DNA from 3 places in the Janthinobacterium sp. SUN137 genome. Region 3 is predicted to be linked to each of the others. Evidence: predicted binding sites of a transcription regulator. Region 3 holds the regulator's gene; each other region holds the start of a gene.

Region 1 (7,427 bases), 240 kb from region 3:
ACCTGTTCAACAAACCGGAAGACATTTCGACCATGAATCCGTATGGCCAGGTGCCTATCCTGGTCGAACGCGAACTGATCCTGTATGAATCGAACATCATCAACGAGTACATCGATGAGCGCTTCCCGCATCCGCAACTGATGCCGGCCGATCCGCTGATGCGCGCCCGCGCGCGCCTGATGCTGTTCAATTTCGAAAAAGAACTGTTCGTGCACGTGCACGTGCTGGAAAGCGAACGCGCCAAGAGCAACGACAAGGCCCACGACAAGGCACGCGCGGAAATCCGCGACCGCCTGACGACCCTGGCGCCGCTGTTCCTGAAAAACAAGTACATGCTGGGCGACGAATTCTCGATGCTCGACGTGGCTGTCGCGCCGCTGCTGTGGCGCCTGGACCACTACGGCATCGAACTGTCGAAGACGGCCGCACCGCTGATGAAATACGCCGAACGCATCTTCTCGCGTCCTGCGTACATCGAAGCGCTGACCCCTTCCGAAAAGGTCATGCGCCGCTAAAGATAATCCCGGCAGGCCGCGCCTGCCGGGATATCTTGGGGCATATGTTAAAGTTGCTTTTTGCGCTGTCCCAGTCTTTTGAACTACCGGTGCGCTCGCCTCATGCTGACGGGGGCGCTCCCGCCTCACCGTGCCTACCATGTCTGAAATCTCAACCAAACCTTATATGCTGCGCGCCATCTACGAATGGTGCACCGACAGCGGCTACACGCCTTATCTCGCGGTCAAAGTCGATTCGCGCACCACGGTACCGATGGAATACGTGAAAAAGGGCGAAATCGTGCTCAACATCAGCTTCGGCGCCACCAGCGGCCTGAAGATGGACAACGACGCCATCCGCTTCCACGCCCGCTTTGGTGGCGTCTCGCGCGAAATCTACGTGCCGGTCGACAACGTGATGGCCATCTACGCCAACGAAAACGGCCAGGGCATGGCCTTCGAGCCCGTGCTGGGCAACGATGACCCGGACGCGCAACCGACGGACAGCCCGGCCTCCGCCGACGTCCCGCCGCCCGTGCTCGCCCCCGCCGCCAGCGGTCCCACCCTGTCGTCCGTGCCGACCAGCTCCCCCGAACAACGCGACAACGCCACGCCTGGCGACGACGAGCCACCAAAAAAAGGCGGCCGTCCGACCCTGACACGCATTAAATAGCGTATAATTCGCAACGCGCAGTTTTTGCCGACTTAGCTCATTTGGTAGAGCAGTTGATTTGTAATCATCAGGTGGCCAGTTCGAAACCGGCAGTCGGCACCAGAATTCAGCAGTAAATCAAAGGGTTACCCGCTTCGGCTGGTAGCCCTTTTTTCTTTTCCCACGCCCGCGGAAGCCATCCGGAACACTGGCACGCATCGTCATCCAGGCTGACGCATTGCTGCACCGCGCCATGACGTCCCGCACATTTAGGCGCAAGATGAGCACGTGCTTGCGCAAAGCAGGCTCCCGATGTCTGGCTTGCCTACCTGGGGAAATATCATGTCCGCACACACTTACAAGCTGATCGAACTGGTCGGCACGTCGACCGAGAGCAGCGATCAGGCGATACGCGATGCCATTGCCAAGGCGGCGCTGACGGTCAAGCACATGGACTGGTATGAAGTGACCGATTCGCGCGGCCATATCGTCGATGGCAAGGTGGCGCACTTCCAGGTCACGCTCAAGGTCGGCTTCCGGCTCGAATAAAGGGATCGAGTAAAGGGATCGAGTAAGGCAGGCGGCGCGCTCAGCGCCGCCCGGCCGTTCCCCGGCTCTCCAGCCACTCCCGGCCGCCGGCCTCCAGCGCGGTTTCGATGACCTTGTCCGGCAAGCTGTAGACGGTCGCCCAGCTGGCGCGGCCATCCTGCGTGTTGGCGGGAAAACTGTGCGTCTCGATCGGCCAGTGATATTTGCGTTTCAATGCCTTGACGATGGCGGCCAGCGAGACGCGGCCTTGCAGCGGTTCGGCGCCGGACTGGTCGCGATTCGACAGCAGCACGGCCAGGACCTGGCCGCGGCCCGTGCGCGCGCCGGGGAAGGTGGGGGTTTTGTTTGCCATGGCCTATTTTACCGGGCAATGATCGGACGAGAGGCGATGTGCCGCACCTTTGATACGGCGCAAGCGCCGCAGCGGCTTTGCGTCCACGATGGGCATTTCGCCAGGCGTGCCGGCGCCCCTCCGGCAGCCTGGGCCTATCATCATGGGGCACAGGAGCCTATCATGCACAGCCTGAACATCCACGCCATGCAATGGCAACCCGTCGCCGATATTTCCGCCGTCAATCCGCTGCTGCCCGACGATCTGGCCTGCTTTCGCGAGCTGCGCGACGTGCTGCAACGCTACGGCGCGCTCGACCGCTTCGGCATTTCCCTGATCCACCGCCATTTCGACATCGCCGACGACGAAGAGCTGATGGAGTACACGGATGCGGAAGCACGCATCTTGACGGTCAAACCTGTCAAGAAAAGCGACATCGACTGGAATCACACGACGATTACCAACTGGAAATTGACGGAAGGCGAGGAAGTGGCGCGCATCGGTTGCGGCTGCGCACGCAATTCGGGCGGCCACCTGGGCTATCACCGGGGCACCTGAGGCTGGCCGACGGCGCCCGCCAAGCGGCGTCGGCCTTTCTTACACTTCACTTCATCCAGCTCAGTCCGCTTTGCGCAAGCACTTGATTTCTTGTGATATTTTTGTGTGGCACGCAAGCTGCTTATCCCTGTCTACGAGATGAATCCAGGCAAGTCATTCTGGATTCTTTGTCCCCCGGATTTTCCGAGACTGACCACGACAAGAGGCTGCGATGAACGTTGATCACACACGAAGCAAGACCCTGGGCTGGCTGGGCGCACTGGCGGCGGCGAGCCTGCTGGCCAGCGGCCAGGCACAGGCCGGCGCGTACGGCCTGGCCGTCAATGAGTTGAACAATTTCCGCATCACCACCAGCGCCGGTGCGCTGTCGCTGGCCGGCGCCAACCGCAATGCCAGCGACAGCGCTTTTTTCGAAGGCGGCGTGGCCGTCAATCCGCGCGCCGTCAATACGGGCCCGGCCGCCAACGCCGACGTGCTGCAAGTGTGCTCGGGCGGCGGCTGCAGCGGCTTGCCGCAAAACCACTACGCGCCCAGCCCCAGTTCCACCCTGGAATTTGCCCGCGGCGATGCGCATGCCTTCGGCAACATGCTCAATGGCGGCGCCAGCGTGAGCGCCGTGGCGGAAGCACAGCGCAACACGATCGGCGCCGCCACGGCCACGGCCGGCGACACGCTGACCGGCTCCGTCAACCTGACCCTGTCGAGCGCCGGCTTCATCACCTTCAGCTTCATGGGACGGCGCGACCTGCGCACCAGCGTGACGACCATGGGCGACAAGTCGAACGTGTCGATCATGGATATCTTCAATATCTCGTGCAACAGTTCCAGCCCCGCCGGCTGCCTGTCGCACGCGAACGCCGATGGCGTGATCTTCCAGTTCGCGCCCGATGGCGATGCCAACAATGGCAGCGACATCAATGGCAACCATGGCGCCGGCAGCCTCGACCCGTTCAGCCTGAACATGACGGCCGGCACCAACGACCCCGCCACGGGGCGCGCCTTCACGAATGGCTTCGCGATGTTTTCCCTGACCTCGAATTTCGCCCTGCCGGCCGGCAGTTACACCCTGAATTTTTCCAAGTCCACGCGCACCGATATCGTCGTCATCGATCCGCCGCTTGCGGTACCGGAGCCGGGCACGCTGTTCCTGCTGGGCATGGGATTGGCGGCCCTGGCTTTTACGCGGCGCCGCCAGCCGTAATCATCCGCAGCATGAAAAACACGCGGCGCCCGCCAAGGCGCCGCGTTTTTCTATGCCGCTCAAGACGTTTTAACCGAGCCGTGCCAGCGCCTGGCGCGCCAGCTGCAATTGCTGCACATAGTAACGGTGCAGCATGGCCGGATCGCTCAAATCGCGCCCCAGTACCAGGCGCAGCTCGCTGGCGGGGCAGTCGCCGGCCTGGGTTTCTACTTGGGTTTGCACCTGCGTTCCCAACTGGCGCGCCAGCTGGCGCGCCGCCTGCTCCTGCGCGGGCCGGTACTCGACGCGCGTGCGCGCCACCTGGAAGCCGGTTTCATTGGCCAGGCGCACCACTTGCACGGGAGCGCCGGCCAAGCTGCGCGCCAGGGCGGCGGCCAGGCCAGGCACGCCGTTGCCATTCACAATTTCCAGGCGCGGGCGGGGCGAGACAGGAGCCGGCATGGACCGCCCGGCCGTGACAGCGGGCACGCTGCGCACGGCGGCCGGCACGCGCTGCAAGCGGGCCATGCCGTCGCCTTGCGTGATCTCGATGCGCGCCATGGCGGGCGCATCCGGCAGCGGCGCGGCCGCGGCCGCGGGCGCGCCCGGCGGCGGCGCCGCGTTGCGCAAGACGGCCATGTCGCTCCGTAAATCATGTTCCTGCAGGCTCTGCGCCTGGCGCCGCATGACGGCCGCGCGCGCGTGCTGTCCCAGCCGTTCGAGCACTTGCGCCAGGTGCTGCCAGGCCAGCGCATTGAGCGGATCGAGCAGACACGCCTGTTCCAGCGCAGTCAACGCTTGTGCATCGCGCCCGCGCAAATAGTAGGCGCGACCGAGATTGCTGAACAGATACGCCTGCCACGGCTGCGGCGCACCGGCCTCCTGCGTCAGGGCCAGCCATTGGGCGATCGCCGCATCGTGCTCGCCCCGCTGCGCGTACAGCACGGCCAGGCCGTTGCGCGCATTCACATGGCGCGGCGCGGCGCGCAAGGCTTGCGCATAGGCCGCTTGCGCGGCCGGCAAGTCGCCCCGCTCGAAATGCTGGCGCCCCGCCGCATAGGCGGCATCGGCGTCCGGCCACTGCGGCAGCGGCGCGTGGGCCGGCGGCGTGGTACAGGCGGCCAGGCCCAGGCAGGCACAGGCGGTGGCCAGGCGGGAAATCGTCAAGCGCATGGTAGCTCCTTTCAGCGGTTGGCCATGGCCGGCACGAGCACGCGATAGACTTCGATCACGGCCGGCCCCATGAGTACCAGCATGAGGGTGGGAAAGACGCAAAAGATCAGCGGGAACAGCAGTTTCAAGGCGATCTTCGCGGCCGCCTCCTCGGCCAGCAGGCTGCGCTTGCCGCGCAGATTTTCCGAGTGCACGCGCAGCGAGTCGCCCATGCTGGTGCCGAAGCGTTCCGACTGGATCAGCATGGCGACGAGGGTGTCGACATCTTCCACGCCGCTGCGCAAGGCCAGGTTGCGCAGCGCCTTTTCCTTGGAAAAGCCGGCGCGCATTTCCATCAGCACCAGCTGCAATTCCTGCGCCAGCACCACGCTTTTGATGTGGATTTCGCCCGACACCTTCACCAGCGCGCGCTCCAGGCTCAGGCCCGCTTCCACGCACACGGTCAGCAAGTCGAGCGCGTCGGGGATGTTTTCAAAGATGTCGCGCTGGCGCCGCTTGGCCGTGCTGGCCAGCACCAGGTTCGGCAGGTAATAGCCGACGGTGGCGCTGACGCACAGCAGCAACAGCAGCACGCTGCGCAGCTGCGCCGCCATGGCGCTGGCCGCATACAGCCCCAGTACGGTGGGAAACAGCAGGGCCAGCACGGTCTTGGCCGCAAAGTACAGGGCCGGCGCGCTGGCCTGGCGCCAGCCCGCGTTCATGAAGCGCGTGCGCAGTGGCGAGCGCTCCCAGCCCTCTTCCGGCAGCGACAGCTTGCTGAACGGCTGCGCCACGCGCGCCACGCGCTCCACCCAGCCCGTGTCGGCCACCGCCTCGCTGGCGGCCGGCGCCATGGAACCGAACAGGCGCTGGCGCAAGGCGCCGGGAAAGAAGATCAGCCACGCCAGCAAGGCCAGCGCCACCACCACGGCGAAAACGATCAACAGAAACAGCAGTTGCGGGCCAGTCATGGCATTTCCTCCGATTGATCGACTGACAAAACGTTCAGGGCTAGGCGTGTCGCCGAAGGCAGTACGACAGTACGACAAGGCGACGCAACAACGCCATGGACTTTTTTTCAGGCGATCTCTTAGATGCGGATGCGGATGACATTGCGCATCCAGACGACACCCAGCGCCACCATGCCGGCCGCGTACCACAGCAGCTTGATGCCGCTGGGATCCGTCCACAGCAGGCTGATGTATTGCGGGTTGACCAGCGCCATCACGCCGATCATCACCACCGGCATCAGCCCCAGCACCCAGGCCGACATGCGCCCCTCGGCCGACAGCACGCGCACCTGCCCCAGCAGCTTCAGACGGGCGCGGATGATGCGCGCGATGCTGACCAGCACTTCGGCCAGATTGCCGCCCGATTCGCGCTGCACCAGCACGGCGATGACGAGGTAGCGCAAGTCCGTCAGCGGGATGCGCGCGGCCAGGTTCTGCAGCGCCTCGTTCTTCGGCACGCCGTAATTGATCTCTTCGTGCGCCATCTTGAATTCGCCGCTGATCGGCTCATTGAGTTCATCGCCCACCATCTGCAGCACGTTCGAAAACGAGTGCCCGGCGCGCAGCGCGCGGGCCAGGAAATCGGCCGCTTCCGGCAATTGCGCCTCGATCTTTTTCAGCCGCGCCGCGCGCGCGCGCAGCACGACCATGCACGGCCCGCCGCCCGCCACGCCCAGCAGCAGCAAGGCGCCCGGCAGCGGCATGGGCCAGATGGCCAGCCACAGCAGTGCCAGCAGCAGCAAGCCGCCCGCGCCGCCCAGGAACTGCGCCACCGACCAGGACAAGCCCGATTGCAGCAGCAGGTGGTCGAGCTTTGCCGCCTGCGGCAGGCGCCGCAGCCAGCGTTCCAGACCCGGCGAGCGCGCATAGCGGCGCTGCTTGAGGATGGAAACCCGCTCGCCGCCGGCCTCGCCGCGCGCCGCCATCAGCCGCAAGCGCCGGTTGATGCGCCGCGCCGCGCTGCCGTGCGTGCCCGCCCACCACAGCCAGGCGCCTTCCACCATCAGGATGCAGGCGGCGAACAGCAGCACGGCAAAGCCGTAGAACACCAGGTCCATGATGCTTCCTTTATTCGTAGATGCGGTCCGGGTCGAATACCGTATCGGGCACCGGCGCGCCGAACATGCGCAGGCGTTCCGTGAAACGGGGCCGCACGCCGGTGGCGCAAAAGTGGCCCAGCACCTTGCCTGCGGCATCGACGCCCGTCTGCTCGAAGCGGAAGATTTCATGCATGGCGATGATGTCGCCCTCCATGCCCGTCACTTCCTGCAGGCTGACGAGCTTGCGCGCGCCATCCGTCAGGCGCGACACTTGCATCACCACCGTCACGGCCGAACAGATCTGCTGGCGCGTGGCGCGCGGCGTCAGGTTCACGCTGGCCATGCCGACCATGTTTTCCAGCCGCGCCAGCGCGTCGCGCGCCGTGTTCGAGTGGATGGTCGCCAGCGACCCTTCATGGCCCGTGTTCATCGCCTGCAGCATGTCGAGCGCCTCGGCGCCG
Region 2 (7,427 bases), on a different contig from region 3:
TACGCCCAGCATGCCTTGCTGCATGAACAGGGTGACGACGATGAACAGCAAGCCCAGCGCGAACAGCCACAGTTCCGGCATGGCGGCCGTGAACCAGCTTTTCAAGCCGTTGACGGTGAAGGCGCCCAGAATCGGGCCGAGCAAGGTGCCGCGCCCGCCCACGGCCACCCACACGACCATCTCGATGGAGTTGGCCGGCGACATCTCGGACGGATTGATGATGCCCACTTGTGGCACGTACAGGGCGCCAGCGATGCCGCACAGCACGGCCGACAAGGTCCACACGAACAGCTTGAACCACAGCGGGTTGTAGCCGAGAAACATCAAGCGCGCCTCGCTGTCGCGCACGCCCTGCAGCACCCGGCCCAGCTTCGAGCGGACGATGGCGCGCGCGCCCACCAGGGCCGCCAGCAGGAAGGCCAGGGTCAGCAGGAACAGCACGGCCCGCGTGGCGGGCGCCGTGATGCTGTGGCCCAAGATCGTCTTGAAGTCCGTGAAACCGTTGTTGCCGCCAAAGCCAGTGTCATTGCGGAAGAACAAGAGCATGAAGGCATACGTCATCGCTTGCGTGATGATGGAAAAATACACGCCCTTGATGCGCGAGCGGAACGCAAAGTAACCGAACACGAAGGCGAGCACGCCCGGCACCAGCACGACGAGGGCCATGCAATACCAGAAATGTTCCGTGAAGGCCCAGTACCAGGGGTAGGTTTTCCAGTCGAGAAAGACCATGAAGTCGGGCAAGCTGCTGTGATACTGGCCCTGGTCGCCGATGGCGCGCATCAGATACATGCCGTGCGCATACGCGCCCAGGGCAAAGAATACGCCGTGGCCCAGGGACAATATGCCCGTGTAGCCCCAGACGAGGTCCAGCGCCAGCGCGGCCAGCGCGTAGCACATGAACTTGCCCACCAGCGCCACCGTGTAAGCGGACACGTGCAAGGCATGCCCTTCGGCAAACGCCAGGTTAAAAATCGGCAACAACGCCGCCAGTAATGTGCAGGCGGCAATCGCCAGCCAGACAGGCCGCGTGAACAGGCCAGGCTTGATTTGATGGGAGGTAATCATTCGACGCTGCGTCCCTTCATGGCAAACAGGCCCTGCGGCCGGCGCTGGATGAAAATGATGATGAATATCAAAATGGCGATCTTCGCCAGCACGGCGCCCGCCACCGGTTCGAGGAATTTATTGACTTCGCCCAGGCCCAGCGCGGCGATCACGGTGCCGGCCAGCTGGCCCACGCCGCCGAGCACCACCACCATGAAGGAATCGACGATGTAGCTTTGGCCCAGGTCCGGCCCCACATTGCCCAGCTGCGACAGGGCCACGCCGCCGAGCCCGGCGATGCCGGAGCCGAGGCCGAAGGTCAGCATGTCCACCTTGCCCGTGGCCACGCCCACGCAATCGGCCATGCGCCGGTTTTGCGTGACGGCCCGCACGAACAGTCCCAGTCGCGTCTTGTTCAAGATCAACCACACGGCCACCACCACAACGATGGCAAAAACGATGATGGCCAGGCGGTTGTACGGCAGCACGAGGCCGCCCAGCACGGTGACGCCGCCCGACATCCAGGCGGGATTGGCCACTTCCACGTTTTGCGCGCCAAAGATCGTGCGCACCGCCTGCATGAGGATCAGGCTGATGCCCCAGGTGGCCAGCAAGGTTTCCAGCGGCCGGCCATACAGCCAGCGGATCACCGTGCGTTCCAGCACTACGCCCACCAGGCCGGAGACGAAAAAAGCGGCAGGCAAGGCGGTCAGCAAATACCAGTCCTGCACGCCGGGCAGGAAGTTGCGGAAAAACAGCTGGCACAGATACGTCGTGTAAGCGCCTATCATCAGCAGTTCGCCATGCGCCATGTTGATGATGCCCATCAAGCCGAACGTGATGGCCAGGCCCAGGGCCGCCAGCAGCAGCACGCTGCCCAGCGAAATGCCGTAAAACACATTGCCGGCGAACTCCATGCGCGCCACTCGTCCCTTGATCTGGCGCATGGTCTCGATGGCGGCCAGTTGCACGGCCTCGTCCGGCTCTCCGGCCTTGCCATCTGGCCCTTTCTCCAGCATGGCTTGCAGCACGGGCAGCAGGCGCGCATCGCTGCTGCCGGCCAGCGCCTGCACGGCGGCCTTGCGCGTGGCGACATCGGGCGCATGCAGGTTGGCGCTGGCGATCAGCACCTGCAAAATCTGTGTAATTTCAGCATCGTTTTCCTGCGCCAGCGCCGCGCGGATCAAGGGAAGCTGCGCGGGATCAACCGCCTTTTGCAACGCTTGCGCGGCCGCCAGCCGTTCGGCCCGTTCCGGCGCCAGCAGTTTCAGCCCCGACAAGGCGCCTGCCACGGCCGAGCGCAAGCGGTTGTTGACCATCACGCCATCGATGCCGTCCGGCAGCGGCACATTCTTGCCGAGCGCCGGGTCAAGCGCCTGCTCGCCGTCGACGATATACACCTTGCCATCGGGCGTGGCATATAACGCGTCGTCCTGCAAGGCTTGCAGCACACGGGCGGCCTCGGGCGTGGCAAGGGCGGCGATCTGCGCGACGGCGGCGACCCTGGCGTCGGGATCGTCGCCGGCCAGCGGCTTGAGCAGGTCGGGAGGGATGGCAGCCTGCGCCATGGACGACAGGCACAGGCAGGCGAAGACCAGCAGCGATGTGAATAGCCTCATTGATATCCCGGGAAAGCGTTGATGGTCGGCGCCACCGGACGCATGGCCCGATGGCGCCGGCGTAGCTTTTACAGCTTTTGCTTGCCCTCATTGCCCTTGATAAACGGGCTCCACGGCTGGGCGCGTATTGCTTCCTTGGTTTTCCACACGACATTGAATTGCCCATCGGCCTTGATTTCGCCGATCATCACGGGCTTGTGCAAGTGGTGATTCGTGGCATCCATGGTCAGGGTAAAGCCCGATGGCGCCTTGACGCTCTGGCCCGCCATGGCGGCGATCACCTTGTCCGTCTCCGTCGATTTCGCCTTTTCCACGGCTTGCGCCCACATGTGGATGCCCACGTAGGTCGCTTCCATCGGGTCGTTCGTCACGACCGACCCCGCATTCGACAGCTTTTGCGCCACCGCATACGCCTTCCACTGCTTGATGAAGGCTGTATTCACGGGATTCTTGACGGATTCGAAATAATTCCAGGCCGCCAGATGACCGAGCAGCGGCTTGGTATCGATGCCGCGCAACTCTTCCTCGCCCACGGAAAACGCGACGACGGGCACGTCCGTGGCTTTCAAGCCTGCATTGCCCAGTTCCTTGTAGAACGGCACGTTGGAATCGCCATTGATGGTGGAAATGACGGCCGTCTTGCCGCCCGTGGAAAACTTCTTGATGTTGGCGACGATGGTTTGATAGTCGGCATGGCCGAACGGCGTGTAGACCTCGCTGATGTCGCTATCCTTGACACCTTTGCTTTTCAGGAAGGCGCGCAGGATCTTGTTGGTGGTGCGCGGATACACGTAATCCGTGCCCAGCAGCACAAAGCGCTTGGCGCCGCCGCCATCCTTGCTCATCAGGTATTCCACGGCGGGTATCGCCTGCTGGTTCGGCGCGGCGCCCGTATAGAACACATTCTTTTCCAGCTCCTCGCCCTCGTATTGCACCGGGTAAAACAGCAGGCTGTTGAGTTCCTTGAATACGGGCAACACCGACTTGCGCGACACGGACGTCCAGCAACCGAACACGACAGCCACTTTATCCTGCGCTACCAGCTGGCGCGCTTTTTCCGCAAACAAGGGCCAGTTCGACGCGGGATCGACGACGACGGCTTCCAGCTTCTTGCCCAGCACGCCGCCTTTGGCATTGATCTCGGCAATCGTCATCAGCGCCACATCCTTGAGCGACGTTTCGGAAATGGCCATGGTGCCCGACAGGGAGTGCAAAATGCCCACCTTGATCGTGTCGGCGGCCAGGGCTGCCTGCATATAAGTGGACGTGGCCAGGGCCAGTGCGCCGGCGGCGGCGGCTTTCAGGATGATGCGTCGTGACATGGGGACTCCTGTGATGGGTTCGTGGGGGTCGAGCTGGGCCTGCGATGTTGTTAAAGCAGAATGCATGCCAGGCACATTGCCCTGGAGTTGCGGGGACTGGGCGGCAAGGGTGGCGCGCGGCCCACCGTTTTGGTGCGGCAGCGCCACTTCCTGGGGAATCCGGGGGGGGGGGCCCTCTCCAGGAAAAACGGCGAGGAAATGCCAATAATGCAATTACCTAAAAAATAATTGAGCTTTCTTGATAAGCGCACTAAGATGTGACTCTCTTATGTCGCATTGCTTGGCGGCGTAAGTAAACTGAAATCAGCGTGGCACTTGCTTCTTTCCCTTTACTTAACTCACTTAGGTAGTTCACTCATGAAAAATATGATCGCGGGCGTGTGCGCCCTGTTGCTGTTGAGCGCATGTGCCACACCTACGGCCCCGGCGGGCGGCGTAAGCACGAGCCAGGTCAAGGTCGACGATGAAGGCAGTACGGGCAGCAATATCAAGAAACGTCCGAAAAAAGCGGCCGAAGTCGTGTCTGCCAACCCGGCGAACCGCAGCGCCTGATCAAGCCGCGCGGCAAGCATGTGACGCCGTTCCAGGGCCTGCCGCGCGCAGGCCCTGTTCACGTCTGCGGCGCGCGCCTAGCGCTTGATGCCGCGCAAACGGCGCCAGCCCTTGCGGCCCAGCGGGAACAGCAGCACGAAAGCGATCAGCCACGGCAGGATGTAGGCCATGGCCGTGATGGCGTTGGCCACGCCTTCCGACAGGTTTTCCGTGAAATTGCCCAGCGCGCGCTTGACGGGGCGCCAGAACGATTGCTTGCCTTCGGCGCTGATGGCCACGTTCAACAAGTCCGTATCGATGCGCTGCATCAATAGCGCGTTGGCGGCCGTCGCCTGCTCCAGCTCCACTTGCACGGTGGCCAGCTCCTTGGTCACCTTGATGAGGGCATCGACGTTGGTGCCCGAGCGCTTTTCCAGGTCTTGCAGCTGCGCCTGGTATTGCTTGAGCATTTCCAGGCGTTTCTTGCTGTCGAGCACCGGACGGCCCAGGTCTTCCACCTTGGTGCCCTGGCTGGTGACGTCGCCTTCGGCCGCGACCAGCGCGACCAGCTTCTTGATGCCGGCCGGCTTGGCGCGCATGCTGATGCGCGCATGCACGTAGCGGCCGCTGTCGACGCTGGAATCGAGCAGCAGACAGCCGTTTTCCGTATCGGCCTTGCAGGCGGCGACCACTTTTTCATACAGGGGACGCACTTGCGCTTCGTGCGTATCGACGCTGACATTATGCTCATAGGCAAGAAACTCGCTGCCCTTTTCCTTGCCATCGAGACGCGCGGCGCTCGATTGCCCGCCGCTCTCGCCCTTGCTGCCGCAGCCGGCCAGCAGCAACAGTCCAAACAGGCATATGGATATTTTTTTCATGATTTCTTTCTTTGGATTATTTTTGCAGCGGCAACAATTCGATATCGGGCAAGTGCGCCGCCACATCCTGCACGGTCGCATGGCAAGTCAAGGACGCCACCACCTGCGGCAACGGTTCCGGCCAGATTTCCGGCAAGTCGCGCTCTTCGGGCGCCAGCACGGGAAAGGCCAGCTGTTCCCGTGGCGGCGTGAAGGCGGCAGCGACGCCGGGCTTGTTGCCGCGCGCATCGATGCGGTACCAGCCAAACTCTTGCAGATACACGGCATTCAAGCCATGCAGGCAGAACGGCGGCCCCACCTCGCCCACGGCCAGGCGCTGGTAGCACAGGCCGGCAGGAATGCCGTTGGCGCGCAGCAGCGCGGCCAGCAGATGGCTCTTCGCATAGCAGTAGCCCGTGCCATGCTGCAAGACGTCGGACGCGCGGCAGGTGACGGGATTGCGCCGGTAGTCCCAGCTGTGGGCGACCTCGTCGCGCACGAAGGCCAAGCAGCGGGCCGCGATCGCGGCGTCGCCCACCGCGCCCTCCGCCAGTGCGGTCGCCCTGGCGCGCACGGCCGGATGGTCGCTGTCGATGTAAGTGCTGCTGGCTAAGTACAGGGAAAAGTCGGTAGACATGGCATCGAGGTCATGCAAAAAGATAATGCGCGATTCTAGTCGAAGCGGCACGAAATCGAACGTTTCCTTGCGCAGGAACAAAGAAAATCCACGCTTCGGCCTGCCTGCCTGGGGGGCGGCGACTTTGGCGGCGGCCCGGTAGCTGGTATCATGCGGGCAAACGCAGCCGGCCCTGTTGGCCCCGCACATGGCACTACCTTGCGAAGCGGCCCCCGCCGCCGACGCCTCCCTACAGATCAGAGAAACGAGTTCCCTATGAGCACTTCATCGTCCCACCCATCGTTCTGGCGCCGAGTCCCGCTGGCTTTCGGCGCCTTCTTCAGCACCTTGTCGGACGCCGCCTATGCGGCCCGCGTGGAAAAGCTGTCCTTGCCCGAAGCCGCCCCGGTGGCGCCAGTGGCCCCGGCTCCGGCGCCCGCCCCCGTGCCGACGCCGGCCGCCGCGCCCGTCATTTTGAAGGAAGCCACGCCCGATGCCGCCCTGCAATTGCTGGCCTTGCTGCAACGCGAAGCGCGATTAATCGACTTTACCCAGGAAAACCTGGGCAGCCATGCCGATGCCGACATCGGCGCGGCCGCCCGCGTCGTACATGAAGGCTGCGCCAAGGTCATGCGCGAATACTTCACCATCGAGGCCGTGCGCCAGGAAGCCGAAGGCAGCCGCATCGTGCTGCAGGAAGGTTTTGATTCCGCGCAAGTACGCCTGACGGGCAACGTGGTCGGTTCCGCGCCGTTCACGGGCACCCTCAGCCACCGCGGCTGGCGCGCATCCAGCGTGCGCCTGCCGAAACTGAGCGAGCAGCACGACGCCGCCATCCTGGCGCCAGCCGAGGTGGAACTGTGAACGATCAAGCCAATCCAAGCCCGCGCTACGCCATCGGCATCGACCTGGGCACTACCCACAGCGCCCTGTCGTATGTAAACCTGGTCGAGAGCGACGGCGAGCAATCGAGCCACGGCGTGCTGAAAGTGCCGCAGCTGTCGGCGCCGGGCACCGTCGAAGAATTGTCGCTGCTGCCGTCGTTCGTCTACCTGCCGCACGCCGATGAAGTGGCGGCGGGCGACCTGGCCCTGCCCTGGGTCACCGAGGAGGCGGAAGCGCCGTTCGTCGTCGGCGAAATGGCCCGCAGCCGCGGCGCCACCACGCCGATCCGTCTGGTGTCGAGCGCGAAAAGCTGGCTGTGCCACCCGGGCGTGGACCGCCGCGCGGCGATCCTGCCGAACGATGCGCCGGCGGAAGTCGCGCGCATTTCGCCCATCACGGCCGCCACGCGCTACCTGACGCATTTGCGCCAGGCCTGGGACAACGCCCACCCGCAAGCACCGTTCGCGCAGCAGGAAATCACCGTCACCATCCCCGCCTCGTTCGATCCGGCCGCGCGCGAACTGACGATGGAAGCGGCGCAGGCAGC
Region 3 (7,427 bases):
TCCATTCGAATCGCCCGATGGCAAGCCCGTCAATCTGCTGTTTTTCCTGCTGATTCCAGATCATGTCACCCAGCAACATCTGGAAATTCTGTCGGAAATCGCCGAAATGTTTTCCGACGACGCCTTCCGCACGGCATTGGCCACGGATCCGGAACCGAAATCCGTGCATTCGCGCATCGTCAATTGGCAACCCAGTCTGCAAGCGGCAGGTTAAACTTCAGGTATTCCTCCACTCCTGAAGAAGACTGCCATGTTGCAAACGCCGCTGACGATACAACGCCTGTACGACGATAATCGTGAAAGTCTGCAACTGGGCTGGTTCGCCGGCTTCCCCGGCGGCGAGCGCCTGATCTCGGGCGACGTCTCGTCGGCCGCCGACCAGGTGGGCCACTTGAACCTGATCCATCCGGGCCGCATCCAGGTCTTCGGCCACCAGGAAATCAATTATTACCAGCGCCTGAAGGTCAACACGCGCACCCACGTGATCGGCGAACTGATCGCCGGCGGCCCGCCCGCGCTGATCATCGCCCAAGGGCTGGAAACGCCGCCCGACATCCTCGCCATCTGCGACGAACAAAACATTCCCCTGTTCTCCACCCCGCTGCCGGCCGCGCAAGTGATCGACTTCCTGCGCGTCTACCTGTCGAAAAAACTGGCGCAGCGCATCATCATGCATGGCGTGTTCATGGACGTGCTGGGCGTGGGCGTGCTGATCACGGGGGACTCGGGCCTGGGCAAGAGCGAGCTGGGGCTGGAGCTGATCTCGCGCAGCCACGGCCTGGTGGCCGACGACGCCGTCGAATTCTCGCGCATCGCGCCCAATATGATCGAAGGCCGCTGCCCGCCCCTGCTGCAAAACCTGCTGGAAGTGCGGGGACTGGGCTTGCTCGATATCAAGGCCATCTTTGGCGAAACGGCCGTGCGCCGCAAGATGCGTCTGAAACTGATCGTGCACCTCGTGCGCCGCAACGCGCTGGAAGAAGAAGTCGAACGCCTGCCTTTCCTGTTCCCCACGGAAGACGTGCTGGGCTTGCCCGTACGCAAGGTCGTCATCCCCGTCGCCGCCGGCCGCAACATCGCCGTGCTGCTGGAAGCGGCCGTACGCAATACGATTTTGCAACTGCGCGGCATCGATACCTTGCAGGAGTTCATGGAACGGCAGAGATTAGCAATGAGTGGTGACTAGTCTGCAATGGAGTTCGCCCTTGCAAGGGCGAACTCCATTGCGCAGGCACGCAGCAGTGCTGCGTGAATTCCCTGCTACACCAGAGATTGGCAATCAGCGGGGATTAATCTGCAAGAAGCACGCCCTCTTTTGTTTAACCAATACTACAGTCGAAATTGCAATAATTTGTAAAGATAGTTGCCTTGGGAGCGGAGCGCCGGTCTTTATTGTATGATCGGGCTATGCATATCGTCCTTATCACCGGAATATCCGGCTCCGGTAAATCCGTCGCGCTCAATGTGCTGGAAGATACCGGTTACTATTGTGTCGACAACCTGCCACCGGCCTTGCTGCCCAGCCTGGTGCAGACCCTGCTCGACGAAGGTACACCGCAACTGGCCGTCGCCGTCGATGCGCGCAGCGCCGAGTCGCTGACCAGCCTGCCGCACAATGTGGCCCTGCTGCGCGACCAGGGGCACGACGTCAAGGTCATGTTCCTGACAGCCACCACGCATTCGCTGGTGGCCCGCTTCTCGGAAACGCGGCGCAGCCATCCGCTGTCGCACGAATTGCGTCCGAACCAGAATCCGGCCAGCCGCCGCACCCTGATCGAGTGCATTTCGGAAGAGCGCGAACGCCTGTCGACCATCGAACAGCTGGGCCATGTGATCGACACGTCGGAACTGAGCGCCAACAAGCTGCGTGCCTGGATCAAGGATATCGTCGCCTCCGAACGCGCGCCGCTGACCCTGTTCTTCGAATCGTTCGCCTTCAAGCTGGGCGTGCCGCTGGACGCCGATTTCGTCTTCGACGTGCGGGCCTTGCCGAATCCCTATTACGACCTGGCCTTGCGCCCCCTCGACGGCCGCGACGCGCCCGTGATCGCCTTCCTCGACGCGCAGCCGAGCGCGCTGGAACTGCTGGCCGATATCCGTGCCTTCATCGAAAAATGGTTGCCGTCATTCAAGTCCGACAACCGCAGCTACCTGACGGTAGCCCTCGGCTGCACGGGCGGCCAGCACCGCTCCGTGTACATGGCGGAGCGGCTGGCACAATATTTCGGCCCCAACGAGCGCGTGGTACTGCGCCACCGCGAGCGCAGCTAATTAATCGAGGTGGCGCAGCGGATGCGCCGCAGCCGGCCAGACGGGGGCAAAGAAGCGCGCCACCATGGCTGTATCGACTTCGTCCAGGCTGGCGGGGTTCCAGCGGGGCGCATTGTCCTTGTCGACCACCAGCGCGCGCACGCCCTCGAGCACTTCGCCATGTTCGAAATTGTGGCGCACGACTGTGCGCTCCAGGCGCAGGCAATCGGCCACGCCCAGGTGGGCGCCCCGCTGCAGCAATTCCAGGGTCACCGACATCATCAGGGGCGAACGCAGGCGCATGGCCGCCAGCGCCTTGGCGGCGAACGCGCTGTCATCCTGCGCCAGCGAAGCCATGATGGCCGCCACCGAACCCGCGCTGAAATGGCGGTCCAGCGCCGCGCGCGCCGTGGCCAGGGGAGAAACGCCTGCCTCGGCCTGGAATGGCGCCGCCAGCGCCTTGATGGCCACCGGCAAGGCCTCGCCCGGCGTCGATTCAAACAGGTCCAGCAGCGCCCCCATCTGCGCTTCAGGCAGGTAGACATCGGCCAGGCCCGTGTACAGGGCGTCGGCCGCGTTGATCGTCAAGCCCGTCAAGCCCAGGTACAGGCCCAGCTGGCCGGCCAGGCGGGACAGGAAATAACTGCCGCCCACGTCCGGAAACAGACCGATATTGACTTCCGGCATGGCCATGCGCGTGCGGCCCGTCACGATGCGCAAGCGGTTGCCTGGCCCGGCTTGCGCCACGCCCATGCCGCCGCCCATCACCACGCCATCCATCACAGCGATATACGGTTTCGGGTAGAAATGAATTAAATGATTTAAAGCATATTCTTCCGTAAAGAAATCTTCCAGCAAGGCGCTGCCGCCTTGCGGCGTGGCCAGACCCGCATCGTAAAAGAAACGGATGTCGCCACCGGCGCACAGGGCCTTGTCGCTGCTGGAGCGGATCACGACGGCGTCCACCTGCGGATCGTCGCGCCAGGCCAGCAGGGCCGCGCTCAGCGCGCGCACCATCTCCAGCGACAGGGAATTCAAGGCTTTCGGACGGTCGAGCACGATGTGCCCGGTGCGGTTGCCGATGGAAGTCTGGACGAAGTCGCTCATGGCAGGCTAGAAAGAAGTGAAAGTGCGAATATTCTAATGCCTGCGCGGGGAACATTGCGTTCCGCTGGGCGCAAAAAAGGGCGCAATGTGCGCCCTTAGTTGATCACAACTGCTGGAAGCGGGTGGCCTTAGACGGCGACGACGGCTTCCTCCTCGGAGTTGTCTGGCAGATGCTTGATCGCCTCTTTACCGTGCCCTTGCACTTTGGTTTTGTATTTCATCACTTGCCTATCGAGCTTGTCGATCAGGGTATCGATCGCGGCGTACAGGTCGTGCGCCAAGCTTTCCACATAGACAGTCTTGCCGCTCAAACGCAGGTTGACTTCAGCCTTTTGACGTTTTTCTTTCTCTTTGAGGTTATCCACGGTCAGAATCACGGCGATATCGATGACTTGATCGAAATGACGTTTCACGCGCTCCAGCTTCGTTTGTACGTATTCACGGATGGCTGGTGTCACTTCGAGATGATGTCCGCTGATGGTGAGATTCATACACACTCCTAAAGATGATCGGGTTCGTGCGGTCCATCCTATCCGGCCCGCAGAGGAACCGAAAAAAACTTACAAACACTTACGCAGGCTCACTGGCGGAATTTTTAATGCTTCCCGGTATTTGGCAACAGTACGTCGCGCAATCACCATGCCTTGTTCCCCCAGCATGTCCGCAATCTTACTGTCGGATAAAGGATTTTTAGGGTCTTCTGCTCCTGTCAGTTGCACGATCAATGCCCGTATCGCCGTCGATGACGCTTCGCCCCCCGCTTCGGTGGCGATGTGGCTACCAAAGAAATATTTCAACTCGAACATGCCGTGCGGGGTCAGCATGTACTTTTGAGTTGTTACCCGCGAGATAGTACTCTCGTGTAAACCCAGTGTATCAGCTATTTCACGGAGCACAAGGGGGCGCATGGCAACGGCCCCATGCGAGAAAAAGTTCTTTTGTCTTTCTACTATCGCCTGCGCCACGCGCAGGATCGTGTCGAAGCGCTGGCGCATATTCTTGATCAGCCACTTGGCTTCCTGCAACTGTGCACCCATGGCGCCCTCCCCCTTGCCCTGCTTGAGCAAGTTGGCGTACATGGCGTTGACGCGCAGGCGCGGCATGACGTCGTTGTTCAGGGTGACTTGCCAGCCATTGCGCGCGCGCTTGACGACGACGTCGGGCACCACGTAATCGGAGACGTCCGAGGCGAACACGGCGCCCGGATGCGGATTGCACTGGCGAATCACCGTCTGCGCTTCGCGCAAGTCTTCATCGTCGCAATCGAGGGCTTTTTTCAGCTTGTTGAAATCGCGCTGGGCAAACCAGGCCAGGTGCTTTTCCACGATCACGAGGGCCATGCGCCGCGTCACCATGGCGATGTGCGGCAAGCGCTTGATTTGCAGGGCCAGGCATTCGGACGCGTTGCGCGCGCCCACGCCCGGCGGATCGAAACTTTGCAGCAGCGACAAGGCCGTGCGCATCTCGTCGGCGTCGATTTCCAGCTCTTCCGGCAGGCGCGCCAGGATGTCGTCGAGCGACTCTTCCAGGTAGCCATTGTCGTCAAGCGCGTCGATGATCAGCTCGACCAGCGCGCGGTCGCGCAATTCGAGCACCGTCACACGCATCTGCTCCATCAGGTGTTCGCGCAGGGTGCAGTGATGGGCCTCCAATTGCGGACGCGAATCTTCGTCGTCGGGCGCCTTGCCCCGGCTTGCCTCGCTCCAGTCGCTGTCGCCGCCATCCGCGGCGGCCGGGCTGTCGCCCCCCTCGCCGTCAAACGCTTCCGCTTCGGCCGGCGCCGCAGGCGCCTCCTGGCCTGGCGGCTGAGGCGGCGCTTCGGTCGGCGCGGCCGTGGAACTCAAGGCCCCGTCGGACAGCAGGCGCAGCGAGCGGTCGAGCGGATCATCGAGGCGTTCGAGCAAGGGATTGTCTGTCAGCAATTGCTCGAGTTCCTGGTGCAATTCCAGGGTAGACAATTGCAACAGGCGTATCGATTGCTGCAACTGCGGCGTCAGTGCCAGGTGCTGCGAAGTGCGCAGCTGCAATGATTGTTTCATTGGCTTACATGCGGAAGTGTTCGCCCAGATAGACCCGGCGTACCGACTCGTTCGCGATGATGTCGTCGGGGCGTCCCGACGCCAGCACCGAGCCCTGGTTGATGATGTAGGCACGGTCGCAAATACCCAGCGTCTCGCGCACATTATGATCGGTAATCAGCACGCCGATATTGCGCTCCTTCAAGAAACGCACGATGCGCTGGATCTCGATCACGGCGATCGGATCGACGCCGGCGAACGGCTCGTCGAGCAGCACGAAACGGGGATCGGTGGCCAGCGCGCGGGCGATTTCCACGCGGCGGCGTTCGCCACCGGACAGGGACAGCGCCTGGTTCTCGCGCAGCTTTTCAATCTGCAAGTCGGCCAGCAATTTATCCAGCCGCTCCTCGATCTCGGCCTTCGTCAGCGGACGGCCTTCGACGGTCTGGATTTCCAGCACGGCGCGGATATTGTCTTCCACCGTCAGCTTGCGGAAGACGGACGCTTCCTGCGGCAGGTAGGACAGCCCCATCTGCGCACGGCGGTGGATCGGCAGGCTGGAGATATCCACGCCGCTGATATCGATACTGCCGCCATCGGAAGGCACCAGGCCGACGATCATGTAGAACGAGGTGGTCTTGCCGGCGCCGTTCGGGCCCAGCAAGCCCACCACTTCGCCGCATTCGACTTGCAGCGAGACATCATGCACGACTTGCCGCTTGCCATAGGTTTTTTGCAACCCGCGAACGATCAGGGTGCTGCCGCAACGTGTATTTTCCATTATTTCTTTCCTGGCGCGGGCGTGGCCGGCGCTTTCTCCGCTGCCGGCGCCTTGGTCTTCGGCTGGATCACCATGCGCACGCTGCCGCCATCGGCGGTGCTGGTGCCGCTGTTGGAATTTTCCATCGCAAATTCTTCCTTGCGGCTGTCATACGAGATGAAGGCGCCGTTGGCCACATCGGTGACTTTCGCCCCTTCCAGGCGCGTCAGCTTGGCTCTGGAAAACAGTTTCACCACTTCCGTCTTGTTGTCGTATTCCACGCGCTCCGCTTCGCCTTCGACCCACAGGTCGCCCGCGCCATCGCGCTTCTGGCGGAAGGTCGCGAGCTTGCCGGGATCGGCCCAGAAGGTGATGAACTGGTAGCCTTGCGGGTCTTCCGTGATCAGGGCCCGGCCCGCCTTCATGGTCAGGGTACCCTTGACCAGCACGACGTCACCCGTCAGGGTGCGCACCTGCTTGATGTCATCGACGTGGCCGCTGCGTGCCGTGATGACGGCTTCCTTCTCGGAATCGGCCTTCTCGGCATGCGCCACGCCCATGATGGCCAGCGAAAATACGGTCAACAGCAAGATGTTCTTCATAATATGGTTTCCTTGTTTCATTCTGTCATTTTGCCGCCGCGGCCGGGCGCGGTTTCGGCGGGAGGACCATGCGCAGCGCATTCTGCACTTCCACGACGCCGGTGGCGTTATTCGCCTTCATGCCGACGCCATTGATGCGCGAGGCGCCCGTCAGGATATCGACAGGCACATCCGTTTCCATTCTTTCCTCGTCCGGGAACACCGTCAGCGCTTCCGTCTTGACCGTCAGGTTCTGCGCCTTCGGACTGGCCACGCGGTCGATCACGACCTTGCGGTGCAGTTGCAGCCGGGTATTATCCTGGTCGATATGCGCCAGTTCCGCATTCATGTTCATCGGCGGCATGCCTGGCGTGAGCTTGCGCACGAAGGGCTGGTCGATATCGGACGAGTCGTCCAGCGGATAATGCGTGAGCTTGGTGCCCGACACGATATAGCTGGGTTTACCCGTCAAATCCATGCGCACCAGGCTGAAATTGGTGATGAAATAGTCAGGTTCATCCAGATGCTTGCTGGCCGTGATGTCCTGGCCATTCTTGTTCATCACCTCGAGCAGCCAAAAGCTGCCCAGCGCGACGACAACCGCGCCCAGCACGGTAAAAATCATGCGCCAGCGATGGGCGCCTCCTGGCTTACGCATAGGGCTTCACTCTTTCAAAGGTCACTGGCGAGGCGGCGCGCCTCACTCCAGGA

What was found. Region 3 encodes sigma-54, which starts transcription at its own class of promoters, with help from an activator protein. Its sites were predicted from a motif close to TGGCANGNAANCTGCTTT; they were not measured.
Region 1: the regulator sigma-54 is predicted to act here: its motif matches at 2,691-2,708, upstream of O3298_RS22015 (PEP-CTERM sorting domain-containing protein).
Region 2: the regulator sigma-54 is predicted to act here: its motif matches at 4,041-4,058, upstream of urtA (urea ABC transporter substrate-binding protein).

The regions. Positions count from the first base shown of each region.
Region 1 is NZ_JAPWHZ010000004.1:347,036-354,462, reverse strand. It holds gene O3298_RS22045 (glutathione S-transferase N-terminal domain-containing protein) at 1-515, shown strand, start outside; gene O3298_RS22040 (ClpXP protease specificity-enhancing factor) at 655-1,167, shown strand; tRNA gene O3298_RS22035 (tRNA-Thr) at 1,194-1,269, shown strand; gene O3298_RS22030 (dodecin) at 1,489-1,695, shown strand; gene O3298_RS22025 (hypothetical protein) at 1,736-2,047, opposite strand; gene O3298_RS22020 (hypothetical protein) at 2,210-2,584, shown strand; gene O3298_RS22015 (PEP-CTERM sorting domain-containing protein) at 2,796-3,785, shown strand; gene O3298_RS22010 (tetratricopeptide repeat protein) at 3,855-4,937, opposite strand; gene O3298_RS22005 (type II secretion system F family protein) at 4,949-5,887, opposite strand; gene O3298_RS22000 (type II secretion system F family protein) at 6,007-6,984, opposite strand; gene O3298_RS21995 (CpaF family protein) at 6,995-7,427, opposite strand, start outside.
Region 2 is NZ_JAPWHZ010000001.1:21,953-29,379, forward strand. It holds gene urtC (urea ABC transporter permease subunit UrtC) at 1-1,068, opposite strand, end outside; gene urtB (urea ABC transporter permease subunit UrtB) at 1,065-2,666, opposite strand; gene urtA (urea ABC transporter substrate-binding protein) at 2,735-3,988, opposite strand; gene O3298_RS00115 (hypothetical protein) at 4,346-4,540, shown strand; gene O3298_RS00120 (DUF4349 domain-containing protein) at 4,618-5,400, opposite strand; gene O3298_RS00125 (transglutaminase family protein) at 5,417-6,016, opposite strand; gene O3298_RS00130 (DUF2760 domain-containing protein) at 6,272-6,859, shown strand; gene O3298_RS00135 (Hsp70 family protein) at 6,856-7,427, shown strand, end outside.
Region 3 is NZ_JAPWHZ010000004.1:590,720-598,146, reverse strand. It holds gene O3298_RS23160 (PTS sugar transporter subunit IIA) at 1-214, shown strand, start outside; gene hprK (HPr(Ser) kinase/phosphatase) at 251-1,186, shown strand; gene rapZ (RNase adapter RapZ) at 1,408-2,271, shown strand; gene O3298_RS23145 (enoyl-CoA hydratase/isomerase family protein) at 2,272-3,357, opposite strand; gene hpf (ribosome hibernation-promoting factor, HPF/YfiA family) at 3,486-3,848, opposite strand; gene O3298_RS23135 (RNA polymerase factor sigma-54) at 3,918-5,396, opposite strand; gene lptB (LPS export ABC transporter ATP-binding protein) at 5,401-6,156, opposite strand; gene lptA (lipopolysaccharide transport periplasmic protein LptA) at 6,156-6,737, opposite strand; gene lptC (LPS export ABC transporter periplasmic protein LptC) at 6,763-7,374, opposite strand; gene O3298_RS23115 (HAD family hydrolase) at 7,417-7,427, opposite strand, start outside.